Regions from separate parts of the Yersinia intermedia genome, predicted to be linked through region 3. Evidence: predicted binding sites of a transcription regulator. Region 3 holds the regulator's gene; each other region holds the start of a gene.

Region 1 (5,658 bases), 1.7 Mb from region 3:
CCAAAAACGTGGGACGAATTACTTAACGCAGGTTTAGTGTTTAAAGAAAAACTGGGTGACCAATATTACCCTGTGGTATTAGAGCATCAGGATACTCTGGCATTAATTCGCTCTTACATGACACAAAAATACAACACACCGACTATCGATGAAGCTAATAAAAAGTTTGCTTATACACCAGAACAGTGGGTTGAGTTCTTTACTATGTATAAGAAAATGGTTGATAACCATGTGATGCCTTCCACTAAATACTATGCCTCATTCGGTAAAAGCAATATGTACGAAATGAAGCCGTGGATTAATGGTGAATGGGGGGGTACTTATATGTGGAACTCCACCATTACTAAGTATTCCGATAACCTGACTAAACCAGCAAAATTGATACTTGGCCCTTATCCGATGTTGCCAGAAGCCAAAGATGCAGGTCTGTTCTTTAAACCAGCTCAAATGCTCTCAATTGGTAAATCGACTAAGTACCCTAAAGAAAGTGCCATGCTTATCAACTTCTTGCTTAACAGCAAAGAAGGTGTTGATGCTATGGGCTTAGAGCGTGGCGTACCACTGAGTAAGACTGCTGTAACTCAACTACGTGCCAGCGGCGTGATTAAAGATGAAGATCCATCTGTTGCTGGTTTAAATATGGCATTAGAACTACCACATGAAATGAAAACATCACCATACTTTGACGACCCACAAATCGTTTCATTGTTCCGGGATGCAATTCAATATATCGATTATGGTCAGAAATCTGTTGAAGAATCTGCGGAATACTTTAATAAACAAGGTGACCGTATCCTGAAACGCGCCATGAGATAATATGTAATTCTATTTAACTTAAGTTGTCATTAAACCCTGCCATTAATTTGGCGGGGTTATTTTGTTTTATAAATAAAAAATAATAACCAATTAGATCGCCATCACAAATTAATATCTGATTAAAAAATTAATCGATAAGAAAGATCTGGATCACACAAATAATTATCTATATAAATAGAATATGAATCCACATAAAGTGAAACGTTGTTTCTTTGATTGTGGAATTGTTTTTTAGTCGTGTGTTGATTTTTATAAATTTGTTAATGATTGTTGTTTTAAATAACCATAACCCTGGGATTACATAAAAATGAAATTTAAATTACTTACTTTGGCAGTGGCATCTGTTATCAGTTTTAGTTCTGTTGCAACAACAATTGACTATCGGCATGAAATGAAAGATACCAGTAAATCTGATCATAAAGACCGTTTATTGATCTCCAACCGTTTTGCCAATGGTTTTGGTTTATCTTTAGAAGGGAAATGGGGCCAGCACAGCTCTGATACTACGCCGAATAAACCGTTTAATGAGCAAGTCAGTAATGGCACCGAAGTGGTTGCCAGCTATGTTTATCAATTCAACAAAACGTTCCAGATTGAGCCTGGCTTCTCATTAGAGTCATCATCTGACTCGAACAACTATCGCCCTTACTTGCGCGGTAAAGTGTCCTTCACTGATGATTTCTCTACTTCACTGCGTTATCGCCCATATTACAAGCGTAACCAGCCAGCTCAGAGCAAAGCAACAGAAAAAGGCCATGAGTTCACCATGCTGTTTGCTTATAGCTTCTTGAAAGACTATTCAGCGGAATACGAATTAAACTACAAGAAATCTGAAGATGAAATTCTGGCAAATAAAGAAAAAGAAGAATGGAGTCATGATCTGAAAATTGCTTACAAATGGGATAAAAACTGGAAGCCATATGTTGCTATCGGCAACGTAGCGGGTAGCAAAACGACTGACGAACGTCAAACTCGCTACCGTGTCGGTGTGCAGTACAGCTTCTAAGTATTATGTCGTTATGAGTACCCTCATCATTATTTGTTAAATTATGCCCATACCGTATTACTTTGGGGAAAAGTCGACTCCCGGTCACTTTTCCCCTTTTTTTATCTATGTAACGTCATTTCAGCCCTAGACCTGATATTTCCCCCCTGAATACTCACGCTAAACTCCCTGCACTCAGCCAGAGAAAAATGAGACATTTAGTTACAGCGTAACGGCTATCCACGCCAAGATAAATCTCATATACTGGATAAATCAACAGCTACAGATTCGGAATTCAAGTATGACAGGGGAAGGACACCTTATTTTTTCTGTCGCCTGCGCTATCTTTGCCAAAAAAGTCGGTCTAACACCGGAACTGGCACAGGGTGACTGGTGGCATATTATACCTGGCGCCCTGCTAACTTCCCTGCTACCCGATATTGATCATCCAAAGTCAATCCTTGGCCAGCGGTTAAAGTGGCTCTCTACCCCCATTGCCCGCGCATTTGGCCATCGTGGGTTTACCCATAGCCTCTTGGCAGTTATCGGTGGTGTGGCACTATTTCAAATGGACATCTCACGCGATTGGATTATTCCCGCAGATGCGTTCCATGCAATGATTATTGGCTATTTCAGCCATTTGCTGGCAGATATGCTCACACCTGCTGGTGTACCGCTGTTATGGCCTTGCCGCTGGCGATTCTGTATTCCGCTATTACGCCCACAAAAAGGCAATCAATTAGAACGCGTATTCTGTGTTCTATTAGTTTGTTTTTCCGTCTATTGGCAAACTGATACCACCATTCCCCTGCTATCCTATATGGAACAATTGAAAAACTTTCGATTGTGATCACATTTTAATGGGTGAATAATCACCAATCTGAATATATTCCATACAAATCAGGCGAAAAATTTATATGCCATTCTTTTTGGATATAAGTGAGCCTGAAAAGGAACTGCTACCATATACGGCTAATTGCACCATGACGGTGCTTGGCTCTGTTCTAGATAAAAATAGCAATAGAATATGTAGCCAGTATTTAAAATAATAATTTGGAGATATGGGGATGAACCTTCCGCTTGTGATTAACGTGCTGGTATTTGTAGCACTGCTATTACTATTGGCACAAACCCGCCATAAACAATGGAGTCTGGCTAAGAAAGTCTTGGTTGGCTTGGCACTGGGTGTGCTATTTGGTCTGGGCTTGCAATGGGTATACGGTGCTGATAACCCGGTACTGAAAGAGTCCATCACCTGGTTTAATATTGTCGGAAATGGTTATGTGCAATTATTGCAAATGATTGTTATGCCGCTGGTATTCGCCTCAATATTGAGCGCTGTCGCTAAACTGCATAATGCCTCTTCGCTAGGCAAAATCAGCGTCCTGACAATCGGTACTTTGCTGTTCACTACGCTAATTGCTGCCCTGGTTGGGGTGCTGGTTACCAATCTGTTTGGTTTAACCGCAGAAGGTCTGGTGCAAGGTACGCAAGAAACGGCACGTTTGAGTGCCATTGAAAGTAACTACTTAAGCAAAGTGACGGACTTGACAGTACCGCAGTTGATCCTGTCATTTATTCCGAAAAACCCGTTTGCCGATTTGACCGGAGCCAGTCCGACCTCAATTATCAGCGTGGTTATTTTCGCGACTTTCCTCGGTATTGCCTCACTGCAACTGCTGAAAGATGATGTTAAGAAAGGCCAACGCGTATTAGTGGCTATCGATACACTGCAAGCTTGGGTAATGAAACTGGTTCGTCTGGTCATGAAGCTGACGCCCTACGGCGTATTGGCATTAATGACCAAAGTTGTGGCCGGCTCTAACATTCAAGACATTATCAAGCTAGGTAGCTTTGTCGTTGCCTCCTACCTTGGCCTGGCAATTATGTTTGTGGTTCACGCTGTGTTGCTGTCATTGACCGGCATCAATCCGTTGAAATTCTTCCGCAAAGTCTGGCCGGTTCTGACCTTCGCCTTTACCAGCCGTTCCAGCGCGGCCAGTATTCCGCTGAATGTGGAAGCTCAAACCCGCCGCTTGGGTGTCCCTGAGTCTATCGCCAGCTTCTCTGCCTCCTTTGGTGCCACCATAGGGCAAAATGGCTGTGCTGGTCTTTATCCTGCAATGCTGGCCGTTATGGTTGCGCCAACGGTAGGCATCAACCCGCTGGATCCAGTATGGATTGCCACACTGGTGGGGATCGTAACCATCAGTTCTGCCGGTGTTGCGGGTGTTGGTGGTGGTGCAACCTTCGCCGCACTGATTGTGTTGCCTGCACTGGGCTTGCCAGTCACATTGGTTGCTTTATTGATCTCTGTTGAGCCATTGATTGATATGGGCCGGACCGCGCTGAACGTTAGCGGTTCAATGACCGCCGGTACCATTACCAGCCAATTGATGAAACAGACAGATAAAGAAATTCTCAACAGTGACGACGATGGCGATTTAGCGCATCAATAAACAACGCTAATTAGCCACTCTATTGTCATTATTCAGAAAGCCAGTCAGTAAAATGACTGGCTTTCTGCGTTTAAACAGCCATTGCCGCGGGCCAATTGGTAATCGTTAACTGCCCTGGGGGTGATATTTCTCAACCAATGCTAAGGCGATAGCTTCAGTTTCTATATCCGGTACGCCGCGAATATTTTGCGCCCTGAAATGCATCTGAAAAGCCTTAATAACCTGAATGGTTTCATTATCCAACACGCCGTTTTGTGGGATTTGATAACCATAACGGGCCAATGCCTGCTGAATAACAGTAACAGAGCCGATATCATACTTATTTCGGCCATTAATATACTTAGCAACTGTTGCGTCATCTGGCCAAGCGCCTATGCCTTGCTCGGCTAAACGTTTCCATGGGAATAACGGGCCGGGATCAGACTTTCGCTGTGGGGCGATATCGCTGTGAGCCACGACATTCATCGGCGCGATATTATAACGCTCGACAATATCTCTGCTAAGGCGCTCAATCAATTCAATCTGAGATTCATTGTAAGGGTACCACTTTCTACCCAACATCCTCTCAGTGAAGCCCTTATTGACGATTTCGATACCTATAGAGGTATCATTGAGACTCGTGCGCCCTTCCCAGTAACTCACCCCTGCATGCCAGGCTCTTTGGCTTTCAGGCACCAATTGCAAAACAACAGGTTTACCCCCAACATTCTCAGGATGCGTTTTTACCAAATAATGAGCGCTAACATCGCCCTGAGTCAGTATGCGTAGTGATTCAGCATCATCTGTTGCAGTATAATGAAGCACTAAAAACCGCACCCGCTCATTTTGAGCCACTGATGGATTATTAGTATCGATTTTATACTCACCACGGTCGATCAGTTTATGCGGCCGGTCACTGTGAGGGCTACTACACCCCGCCAATAGCAGTAACAAACCCGCGCTTAATAACTTCCTCATCATTTTTCTCCCTATAATATGATTAAGCACGGTTATAGTGACCCAACCGAATTAAATGGACTGTCAACAATACATTTAATTAACAAATCACAAGATGGAATAATACTAAGCACAAGAAATAGTATTAGATCAATAATTATACATAGAAATTAATTACCGTTATGGCTGTTTTAACAACTCACCTGGCCGTCGGATCACTTACACCTTGGCGGCAAGGTATTTGCCAAAAAAAACGGCCCCTGGTTAAAGGAGCCGTCCGGTGTGGGAAGGAATAAATAGTTATAATTAACAGCCGATTAAAAATATCCAATAATTATAAAGTATTTACCCTATTTCGCTTTCTCCTCAGAAAGGATATTCGCGATAACCCATTTGTTCTGAGATGTTACGTGCCGCGCGATGCAAAGATTTAACAATATTACTTTTGCTATCTTCAGAGAA
Region 2 (5,658 bases), 2.0 Mb from region 3:
GTTTCACCAATAGCCTTTTCCATTGAGGCGGTAATTCTGTCGCCATACAGTATCGCTTTACCATTAAGGTTACGCGCGGCACGACCAATAGTCTGGATTAAAGAGCGTTCAGAACGCAGGAAACCTTCTTTATCAGCATCAAGAATTGCGACCAGAGAAACCTCTGGCATATCCAAACCTTCGCGCAGTAAGTTGATCCCCACCAGTACATCAAACTCACCCAAGCGCAGATCACGAATAATCTCTACCCGCTCAACGGTATCAATATCCGAATGCAGGTAACGAACACGGGCACCATGCTCCCCCAGATACTCAGTCAGGTCTTCGGCCATACGTTTAGTCAGCGTTGTTACCAGTACCCGCTCGTTAATCGCTGCACGAATACGGATCTCTGATAGCAAGTCATCGACCTGTGTTGCTACTGGCCGTACTTCAATTAACGGATCGAGCAGGCCCGTCGGCCGCACGACCTGATCGATGATATCGCCACCGGATTTCTCCAGCTCATATTTACCCGGAGTTGCTGAAACATAAATAGTTTGTGGTGCCAGTGCTTCAAACTCTTCAAAACGCATTGGCCGGTTATCCAGTGCCGATGGCAGCCGGAAACCATATTCCACCAGTGTTTCTTTGCGCGAGCGGTCACCTTTGTACATCCCGCCGATTTGCGGAATAGTCACGTGGGATTCATCAACCACCAACAAACCGTCAGCCGGTAGATAGTCAAATAACGTAGGTGGTGCTTCGCCGGGACCACGGCCGGAAAGGTAACGTGAATAGTTTTCAATACCGGAGCAGTAGCCCAGCTCATTCATCATTTCAAGGTCAAACTGGGTCCGCTGGCTAATACGTTGCTCTTCCAACAACTTATTGTTGGCTAATAGCACCTGACGCCGGTCGGCCAGTTCGACTTTGATCTCTTCCATGGCCTGCAAAATACGCTCACGCGGGGTAACGTAGTGCGTTTTAGGATAGACCGTAAAACGCGGTACTTCATGCTGTAACTGGCCAGTCAATGGATCAAAAATTGACAACCGCTCGACCTCTTCATCAAACAGTTCTACCCGCAGCGCCCACTCATCAGATTCCGCAGGGAAGATGTCGATGACTTCACCACGCACCCGGAAAGTACCGCGCTGGAATACCTGATCATTACGGCTGTATTGCAATTCGGATAAGCGACGCAAAATAGAGCGCTGATCGATGATCATACCCTTAGTCAGATGCAGCATCATTTTCAGGTATAAGTCAGGATCACCCAGGCCATAAATCGCAGAGACCGATGCCACTACGATGACATCACGCCTTTCCAACAATGCTTTGGTCGCCGATAGCCGCATTTGCTCAATATGCTCGTTTACCGAGGCGTCTTTTTCGATAAACGTATCAGAGCTTGGGACATAGGCTTCAGGCTGATAGTAGTCATAGTAGGAGACAAAATACTCTACCGCGTTATCGGGGAAAAACTCTTTCATCTCACCATAAAGCTGTGCTGCCAATGTTTTATTGGGTGCCAGCACCATGGTCGGGCGGTTCAAATCAGCAATAACATTGGCTATCGTAAAGGTTTTACCCGATCCCGTTACCCCCAACAGTGTCTGATGAGCCAGACCATTCTCTAGCCCTTCTTCCAGCTTACGGATAGCCTCAGGCTGGTCGCCTGCTGGCTTAAACTCAGAATGTAGTTTGAATAATTTACTCATGAATTTGCTACCCGCCGGAGAAATACACACTATCAGGAGGCTAATTATGAAAGCCCCATAGAATTTTGCCACCCCTATGATACTGGATATAAAACCAGCTTCAAGCACCAAAATGTAGGAATTTCTTTAACCAAGAGATTGTTTGCCTCGTTACAGTGACATACAAACGACAGTTGCACTGTAAAAGCATTTTTATCCCCAACTGTTAACATAAACGCATTAGTGATAACTAATTGATTAAAGATCATCCATCAATTCTGCCTATGAATTATCAGCGCTTGATTTTAATTAACCCATTGAAAATAAAATAAATTATTAAAAAGTAGAGAATGCGGACAACAGGAGCGCAAGCCGCGTCCGCTCTCGCTTGCCATCAGTTTTCTATGGCTAATGCACAAGGTTATCCACAGGAATGGTGGATAACTCATTCAACCCCACAGCGGCTGGGAGTTGGCGAAAAGCAAAGCTTGGGAAAGAAATAGGGACTAACTGGCTTTTTTAGTGTTTTTTTTACATTTTTATTTCACCGTATATTTCAATTAGTGCTAACTATGTAGCTTGCTAATTCTATAACTTTCACTAGCTCACCCTCACATCTAATCACTTCTGGCCTTACTGTTTTTTTCTGCACCATTATCTCCAGCAGAGCACCGCTTAAGTGCATGCTATCCGTCACTCTACGCCTTTATCGCTGTGGTCTGGGTCATTTCAGCCCTGATCTGTACGTTAAAACGATTTACAGACTGTTAACATACAAATGTTGTCCTCTGCATGGCAACTTGGCCCAAGAGTTGCTTTATATCTATAGAACAGAGGAGTGAAAGAGGAAATGGTCTAAAGCGGTGCAACATATTCATGAACCAAAAACCATCCTATCTCAGGGTGATTAGGGGCAAAAATAACCTGTTGATACCATTTAACACCACAATTAACCCATTTCACCTCAATTTACGCCAACAACCACCCGTTAGAAGTGTGGTGTTTTATGTTGTACTGCCGCTATCAAGTATGCAGATTTGCTGGTTAATCCTTCGCTAGCCGTTACAGAACACTGGGTCACCTGTGAGCTACTGAGATCGACTGAGGAGAAGCACTGATGCTGAGTTTAACCGCTGTAAATCAATACTATGGTCAGAATCATATCCTTTGGGATATTAATCTGGAGATCCCTCGTGGGCAATGTACCTGCCTGATTGGCCGCAATGGGGTAGGGAAAACAACATTAATTAATTGCATCATGGGACATCTGCCGATTAAGAGTGGCACCATGACCTGGCAACCGAACCATGAACCGCCACAGAATTTGCTACAACAACCCGTTGAGGGGCGCACTGCTCTGGGTATCGGCTATGTACCACAAGGGCAACAGATTTTCTCTCAACTGAGTGTGGAGGAGAATATGCTGATAGCCGTGCTGGCAGGCCGCTATAAATCGCGCCAAATTCCGGGATGGATTTTTGATTTGTTCCCGCAACTGTATGATAAACGCACCCAGCGCGGCGGGGAGCTAACCCGCAATCAACAACAGCAGTTAGCCATTGCCAGAGCACTGGTGGCAGAGCCAGAATTACTGATCCTTGATGAACCTGGGAGTGGAGTTTTACCGCCGTTGAGTGAGGATATTGGCAATATCCTGCATCAACTCAGCCGTAGCCTGGGTCTGACAGTGCTGTTAGTTGAACATCGTTTAGCTTTTATTCAACATGTTGCAGATCGATTTTGTTTGATGGCAGGCGGTAGAAATGTGGCACAAGGGACATTGGCTCAATTGGATGAAGACATGATTATTGAGCATTTGGCCAGTTGATATGGCGCAGAACTGTTCCCCTCTCACGCGAGCTAAAGCCGATAACACCGGCCATACTCAGCAAAAAAACCAGGGCTAATAATGTCTATTAGCCCTTTAGTGCCATATCGTAGTGAAAAATTCACGTGGTGATTTAGTTCATTTCTGTGTCAGCCAAAAGCCCCAAATCCAGATAGCCGCCAAGATCACGCCGCCGGGTGATAGGATTCACGTCAAGATCCGTCAGATAGGGGACGACACCTAATCGCGGGGCGCTGATCATCTGTGTCAATGTTGCCATATACTCAACTTGTCGCTCCCCCGCAGGTATCACCTCGTTGGCAACCCAGCCCGCCAGTGTCAGCCCAGCTTGCCGGATAGCCAAAGCGGTCAACAAAGCATGATTGATACATCCCAGTTTTATACCAACAACCATAATCACCGGGAATTGCTCTCGCTGTACCCAATCGGCAAAAGTTGCCTGTGGCGACAGTGGCGTAAACCAGCCGCCAGCCCCTTCGATCAATACCCATTCTGCCGCGTGCTCAAGCTGTTGTAGCCCTTGCGATAAAACTGACAAATCAATCTCACGCCCTTCACTGGCACTGGCAATATGGGGTGAGGTCGCTTCCAGAAACGTGAATGGATTCACCTGTGAATAACTGAGTGCCTCACTGCTGTTTGCCTGTAGTGCCAAAGCATCGCTGTTACGCAATCCGTCAGGCGTCATCTGGCTGCCGGATGCCACCGGTTTATAACCGGCGGTGCGATAGCCCTGTTGGGCTGCGGCTTGCAGTAAGGCACAACTGGCAACTGTCTTACCGACATCAGTATCCGTGCCAGTGATAAACCAACGTTTAGTCACGATAGATAACCCCATAAACTAAGTGGTAACTCAGCGGGTAGGTGCCAGATTGAGTGCTATAAGCGCGTTGCAGGGCCACCAGCCGCTGACGACCACTTAACCCGGCATCACGCCCCTGATGTAAATGCGTAGCGCCTATGCCTTGCAGAGAGCGCATAAGCGCTATCACATCAGGAAACTGTTGCTGATATAACTCGGTAGTCAGGTGATGGCGATACCCCTGACAAGCGTCACTGATATGTTGAAAGGGGAGAAAATCATTCACATGGCGTTTACCATCTACCTGTTGCCACGCCTGCCCCAACTCATCAAGAGATCCTTTTGCCAAGGTAGAAAACAGGATGATGCCGCCAGCCCGAGTGACACGATATAGCTCAGCTAACGCCTGCGGTAAATCAGCACACCACTGTAGCGCCAGATTACTAAAACAAATATCAACTGTTTGATCTGGCAGCGGTATATTTTCAATATCAGCCAATAAATAGCTATCAGCAGCCTGTTGCCGGCGGGCGTGATCCAACATTCCAGCGGCCAAATCTAGCGCAGTAACAAATCTGTCTCGTTCACGCCAACAGCGGCTGAAATAGCCAGTACCGCACCCGGCATCCAGCACTGACGCCCCCGGATGCTGATTACCCAGCGCCAATAAGGTATTCCCCGTTTCTCGCTGTAAACATGCCGCTGAGTCGTAACTGCCAGCAGCCCGGCTAAATGCAGCCGCAATCGCCGGTTTATCAACCAAAGGTAATCGTGGATTATCAGCGACAAACGCCATACAGCACCTCCAGCAATCTGTCGATATCATCACATTGATGCGCAGCACTCAGGGTAATACGCAATCTGGCGCTCCCCGGCGGAACTGTTGGGGGGCGAATCGCCGTTACCCATAACCCCTCGGTACGGAGCTGCTCCGCCAGTGCCAGCGTTTGCTGATTGTCACCCACCAGCAGTGGCTGGATAGCGGTTTCAGATACCCCTAATTGCAACGGTAAATCTGCCGCGCCACGCCGAAATTGCGCAATACGTTGCTGAAGCTGCTGTCGCAAGTCATCACCTTGCTGAATACGTAACAATGCTGCTTGCAGCGCACAAGCCTGTGCTGGTGGCATTGCAGTGCTATAAATCAGATGGCGGGCATATTGCAGCAGATACTCGGCAACCGGCTCCTGACACAACACTGCCGCCCCACTCAAGCCGAATGCCTTGCCAAAAGTGACCACTAACAGTTCGGGTTTCACCCCTTGCTGCCAGCAACTACCACGGCCACCTTCGCCACACACACCAATTCCGTGCGCATCATCCAC
Region 3 (5,658 bases):
TTTATCCTCTGCCTCGGATTCAGGCAGTTGATTGCTGGTTTCGGCTGGCATACTGACACTCTCGATAGTCAGCTTCACTTCCGGCGTCATCAACGCACTCAGCATATTGTAAACTTCCAGCGTATGTTCCTGAACTGCGTCACCACTGTCACTGATATAACCTTCTTCGCGCAAAGTACCAACCAATGTTGAAAATACCGCTTTATCAAAGAATTCTGGTGCGTTAATCCCGTGCAGGACAGACAATCGCTGCGCCATGATACGGCTTTCTTTCTCCAGTGCCCCACGGTTAATGCTCGGATTGGCACTGAGCAGTGACAAGGTAATCGCGTATCGTTGCAGGGTTTCCCGCACACCGGCGGCCAATAATTGCAGTGGGCGAATCCGGGCCGGATTCAGCACTAACTCGGTCCCTTTGTCACAAATCAACTGTTGGCGGGCCAGCTCATCTATCAGTGTGTCCAGCGTCTGTGGCAACTCTTCTTTGCTGTAATGCAGGAACAGCTCAGCTTTCAACATCGGATAAATCATACTGATTTGGCGCAACAACTCATCACGGGTAATGCGGCGGTGGTACATCACCATACTGGCGATCAGGGACGGCAGCATCAGCAAGTGCTGGATATTATTGCGATAATAGGTCATCAGCACGGCTTGTTCCCGTGGCAGGATGATAATGTCACCAATGTTGTCTTTCTCCACCTCAAACTTATTCATATTCAAGGCGTGATTAAGTAACTCTTCCGGCGTTTTATCCGGTACGGTGACATCTTTCGCATAAGGAACATTGCGCAGCAGTTGCAGATAGCAATCAAGTTGCTCAAGCAACTGTTCACGGGTGAGTGAACGCTGACGTGAGGCTAACAATGCGGTAGAACACAAGTTCATGGCATTTGCTGCTGCCGCATTATTTATTCTCACCATAATCTTACCGGCCAAATCATTTACCGCCGGTGTCAGCCAGCTTGGGCGCTGAGCTTCGATCGGGTCAATGGCATCACGCCATTGCGGTACATTGGTGTTCAGATAGGTGGTCAACGGGATCGGTTCACCAAAGTTGACATAGCCCTGACCGAGGTTACGTAACTTGCGCAAGCCCCGCAGCATCTGCAACAGGTTCTCTTTCTCTTTGGTCGCGCCGCGCAGCTCTTTGGCATAGGTACCCACTTCCATCACATGTTCGTAACCGATATAAATCGGCACCAAGGTGATTGGACGTGAGCCACCACGCAACATTGCCTGAATGGTCATCGACAATGTGCCGGTTTTTGGCTCCAGCAGGCGGCCGGTACGTGAACGCCCCCCTTCAACAAAGTATTCAACCGAATAACCACGGGTGAACAGTTCACCTAAATACTCGCGGAAAACCGTTGAATAGAGTTTATTGCCTTTAAAGGTGCGACGAATAAAGAACGCGCCCAAACGACGGAAGATAGGCCCGGCAGGCCAGAAGTTAAGGTTAATCCCGGCGGCAATATGCGGCGGCACCAGCCCTTGATGATAAAGCACGTAGGAGAGCAGCAGATAATCCATATGGCTGCGATGACAAGGCACATAGACGATTTCATGGCCATCTTGCGCCAACTGCCGCACCCGTTCTGCATTATGGACATTAATGCCCTGATACAAACGGTTCCACGTCCAGCTTAATACCCTGTCAGACAGGCGCACGGCTTCATAAGAGAAGTCGGCAGCGATCTCTTCCATCAGCGTAATGGCATTTTGCTGTGCTTTCTCATGGGAGATTTTCTTGGTCCGCGCTTCATCGGCAACGGCCTTTTCAATCGCCTTTGAGGTCAGCAACTTTTTGAACAGATCCTGACGGGCAGGCAGACTAGGGCCAACCGCGGCTAAGCGTTGACGGGAGAAGTGCATGCGCGCGACACGAGCCAGTTTGTGGGCGATAGTTTTATCGGTACCGTGTTCGCTGGCCATTCTGCGCAGTGAAACTGTGGTAGAGAAACGCACAAAGCTATCGCGACCCAGCCATAAGACAGCGAAGAACTTCTGCACCCCGTTAAGCACGCGCAGATGTGGTGTTCCGTGGCCTTCACGCCCCGGCGAACGACCAAACATCACGGAAACCGGTAGCATCTGGATATCCAACTCGGGATTATTGCGGTGCAAATCCAGATAGTCGTGGAACAGCTTTACCGATTCCTGTTTAGGTGCGTAATAACGAAAGACCCTCGGGCCATTATCGATAAACACATGACTAGGCAGTTGCACGCCATCGATTTCCAATGGAATCAAGGGGTCGGGCAGGTCTTGTGCTTGACACTGCGCTCGCAAAGTCAGCAAATCAGCCTTAGAATTGTAAGGCAAAACGTACAGAATAGGACGAGAGGGGTCTAGCCCTAACTCAGTCACAGGGTCTGCCGGAATAACCTTGCTTTTTACCAACAGTTTAAGTGGTAAATTCAGTAACTTATAATATATTTTACGCCAACCTGACATAACTACATGAAGCCTCTTGTTAGCAATTCGTCGCAAGGATACCAGAAACTGGTTTTGAGATCTGTGGTGATAAGACAACAGAAAGCGGCAAAAATCATCATTAACTTAAGATAAAGGCAATAAAACATGGCGAATCAATCAACAGGGCTGGCCCGAGTCTATAAAGCGGCCGGTTATTCTGTGAAAGGCTTAACGGCTGCCTGGAAAAACGAAGCAGCTTTTCGCCAGGAAGCTGTCGCCGCCATCATCGCTATCATACTGGCCTTCTGGTTAGATGTAGATGCTATCGCACGCCTTTTATTAATTGGTAGCGTCATTTTAGTGATCATCATCGAAGTCATTAATAGTGCGATTGAGGCGGTGGTGGACAGGATTGGCAGTGAGCTCCATGAGCTATCGGGGCGTGCCAAAGATATGGGGTCTGCGGCGGTATTTCTCGCCATCTTATTAGCGCTATTTGTCTGGATAACGGTACTTTGGCAGCATGCTGGTTAATGTTATGACGAACAATGCCGCAGAAATAAGCTGTGATTAATCCCTGTTTTTATTCACTCTTTGGTTCCCAACACCCGCTTACCTGTATATACTCACAGCAAGACTGTATAAACAAACAGGGGGCGGAATGAAAGCACTTACTACCAGACAGCAAGAGGTTTATGACCTGGTTCGCGATCACCTAGCGCAAACCGGCATGCCACCGACCCGTGCCGAAATTGCGCAGCGTCTGGGGTTTCGCTCTCCTAACGCCGCTGAAGAGCATTTAAAAGCACTGGCCCGTAAAGGTGTCATTGAGATTGTTTCTGGCGCTTCCCGTGGCATTCGCTTGCTGATGGAAGAAGAAGATGGCCTGCCACTGATTGGCCGGGTTGCCGCAGGTGAGCCTTTGCTGGCACAGCAGCATATCGAAGGGCACTACAAAGTAGACCCATCGATGTTTAAGCCGAGTGCAGATTTTCTGTTGCGGGTTAATGGGATGTCGATGAGAGATATCGGCATTCTGGATGGTGACCTATTAGCGGTACATAAAACGCAAGATGTGCGTAACGGGCAAGTGGTTGTGGCACGAATTGACGATGAAGTAACGGTAAAACGCTTGAAAAAACAAGGTAATATCGTACAGCTTCTGCCAGAGAATAGTGAGTTCCAACCCATTATTGTCGATCTGCGCGAGCAGAGCTTTACTATTGAAGGACTGGCCGTCGGTGTTATCCGTAATGGCGACTGGATCTAACATTAGCGTTTTATATTGAACTGATAAGCCGTTCCTGCTCAGGAGCGGCTTTTTATTATCGTTAATTGCCTCAATAGGCTATTCAGATGCCCAAAATAATTGGTGTTGCAAGTAGGCAGCCAGCAAGCGACAAATCTGCCGGGAGCTGATTTAAAGGTTACTTGCAGCAGTCTCACAGAAGTGAGGTTTATAGATGGGCCAAGTAACAAGTGTAGCTAACACCTGATAGCTTCAGTATAAAGGATATAATTAGATTGAGACGATTCTGACAATAAGTTATTACCTACTGTTTTAACTGAATAATATGAATGTATATTTTTACTTTATAGTTCGATTTCTTGTGATTAATATTATCAAGGCTTTAATTATCAGTATCCTCTGCTATAGTTATTCCTACGGTAAGCGAAACAACGAAGTTTAATTTTAAATTATGACTGTGAGCGACTAATTTAAATATTGTTGTTTTCTCAATAGACGATGTTTATCGTGCTAATTTAAATAAACTGACTAATTCCCAAGGTAACGGAGATATTATGAATAAAGATCAAGCCGACGGTAACTGGAAGCAGTTTAAAGGTAAAGTGAAAGAAAAATGGGGCAAGTTGACCGACGATGACCTAACGGTAATTGAAGGTAAGCGTGACCAGTTAGTGGGTAAAATCCAGGAGAAATACGGCTATCAGAAAGAGCAAGCTGAGAAAGAAGTCAAAGCTTGGGAAGACCATAGCAAGTTTCGCTGGTAACAGCATGAAATGGAATTAAACTGCTATTGATATAAATTAATCGGGTCTCTCGTTTCATAGAATATGAATTATTAATCAATTCCGTATAATTATTGATAAATCAAATCCAATTATACTGATGTGATGATATTGTTTTAATAAAAGATATTCTGGTTGTACCTGTATTTATATCTGCCTTGGCACAAGGACGTGCCTTATAATTATTATCCTGTCGCATTGCTCGCGGCAGTCTGCTTTTTGCTCACCGATATATACCCACCAGGGATCTCTATCTATACCCTAAATAATTCGAGTTGCAGGAAGGCGGTAAGCGAGATACAAATCGGTCGGGAACCGATTTGAACAGCATTTATGCTAGCCCGCAGGATGAGGCTCATTAATCCCGATGAGCTTACATAAGTAAGTGATTCGGGTTATTGAGAGCAGCCAACACACATGCAGCTTGAAGTATGACGGGTATAAGGCAAAAGTAATTGGAGAGCAGCTAACATTGCTGCGGCTTCAATATCTTCAATTAGATATGCAACTATTTCTTTTTAGTGACAATAGAGTGGTCATGGTCACAATGATCATGGCTTTCACAGGCTTCAACTTCCCCGCATTCAGCACATAACCCGTGCGCTTCAACCACACTGTGACGCAGTGCAAAACCTGATTGTTTAGCTAGCTGCGCCAATGCTTCTTCAATACCCACAGTGGTACGTTCAGTGACTATTTTGCAGCGATCACAGATAAATAGTGCCGAGGTATGGGTTGGCTCTTCAAAATGATGGCATAGCACATAACTATTCGCTGACTCGACACGGTGGATAAAACCCTGCTCGAGCAAAAAATCCAATGCGCGATAAACCGTTGGAGGCTTGGCTTGCGGCTCAGAAACACGCAGCAAATCCAACAAATCATAAGCACTGATTGCGCCAGGTTGTTGTGCCATTAAGCGTAATACTTCAAGACGTTGCGGTGTCAGCCGGACGTTACGTTGTTGGCACAGCTCTTCAGCCTGAGCCAGCAGCTTTTCCTCATTGATAGGTTTCATGATATCCATCCCGCAGCATTCAAATTGAATTGATTTTATCATATTTAGCGTTAATCGCCGATAGATGAAAAGGCAAGGGGAAGGTGGGTATCACATTTTTGTTAAGTCATAGAATTCGATGACAGAACGATCAGCCGTAAGGTTCAATTATCACACCGGCAGCTATGGTGAGGTTCTATGGTATAATTACT

What was found. The regulator LexA, encoded in region 3, represses DNA repair genes until DNA is damaged. The targets are predictions, from matches to a motif close to TNCTGTATGTACATACAGNA.
Positions count from the first base shown of each region.
Region 1: the regulator LexA is predicted to act here: its motif matches at 2,064-2,083, upstream of EL015_RS09640 (metal-dependent hydrolase).
Region 2: the regulator LexA is predicted to act here: its motif matches at 1,784-1,803, upstream of uvrB (excinuclease ABC subunit UvrB).

Region 1 is NZ_LR134116.1:2,116,132-2,121,789, reverse strand. It holds gene EL015_RS09650 (ABC transporter substrate-binding protein) at 1-816, shown strand, start outside; gene EL015_RS09645 (oligogalacturonate-specific porin KdgM family protein) at 1,124-1,822, shown strand; gene EL015_RS09640 (metal-dependent hydrolase) at 2,103-2,651, shown strand; gene EL015_RS09635 (L-cystine transporter) at 2,869-4,260, shown strand; gene EL015_RS09630 (N-acetylmuramoyl-L-alanine amidase) at 4,366-5,217, opposite strand; gene kdgR (DNA-binding transcriptional regulator KdgR) at 5,563-5,658, opposite strand, start outside.
Region 2 is NZ_LR134116.1:3,110,462-3,116,119, forward strand. It holds gene uvrB (excinuclease ABC subunit UvrB) at 1-1,703, opposite strand, end outside; gene EL015_RS14230 (ABC transporter ATP-binding protein) at 2,800-3,510, shown strand; gene bioD (dethiobiotin synthase) at 3,644-4,354, opposite strand; gene bioC (malonyl-ACP O-methyltransferase BioC) at 4,347-5,129, opposite strand; gene bioF (8-amino-7-oxononanoate synthase) at 5,113-5,658, opposite strand, start outside.
Region 3 is NZ_LR134116.1:392,426-398,083, forward strand. It holds gene plsB (glycerol-3-phosphate 1-O-acyltransferase PlsB) at 1-2,457, opposite strand, end outside; gene EL015_RS01795 (diacylglycerol kinase) at 2,584-2,952, shown strand; gene lexA (transcriptional repressor LexA) at 3,080-3,688, shown strand; gene EL015_RS01805 (CsbD family protein) at 4,222-4,431, shown strand; gene zur (zinc uptake transcriptional repressor Zur) at 4,958-5,467, opposite strand.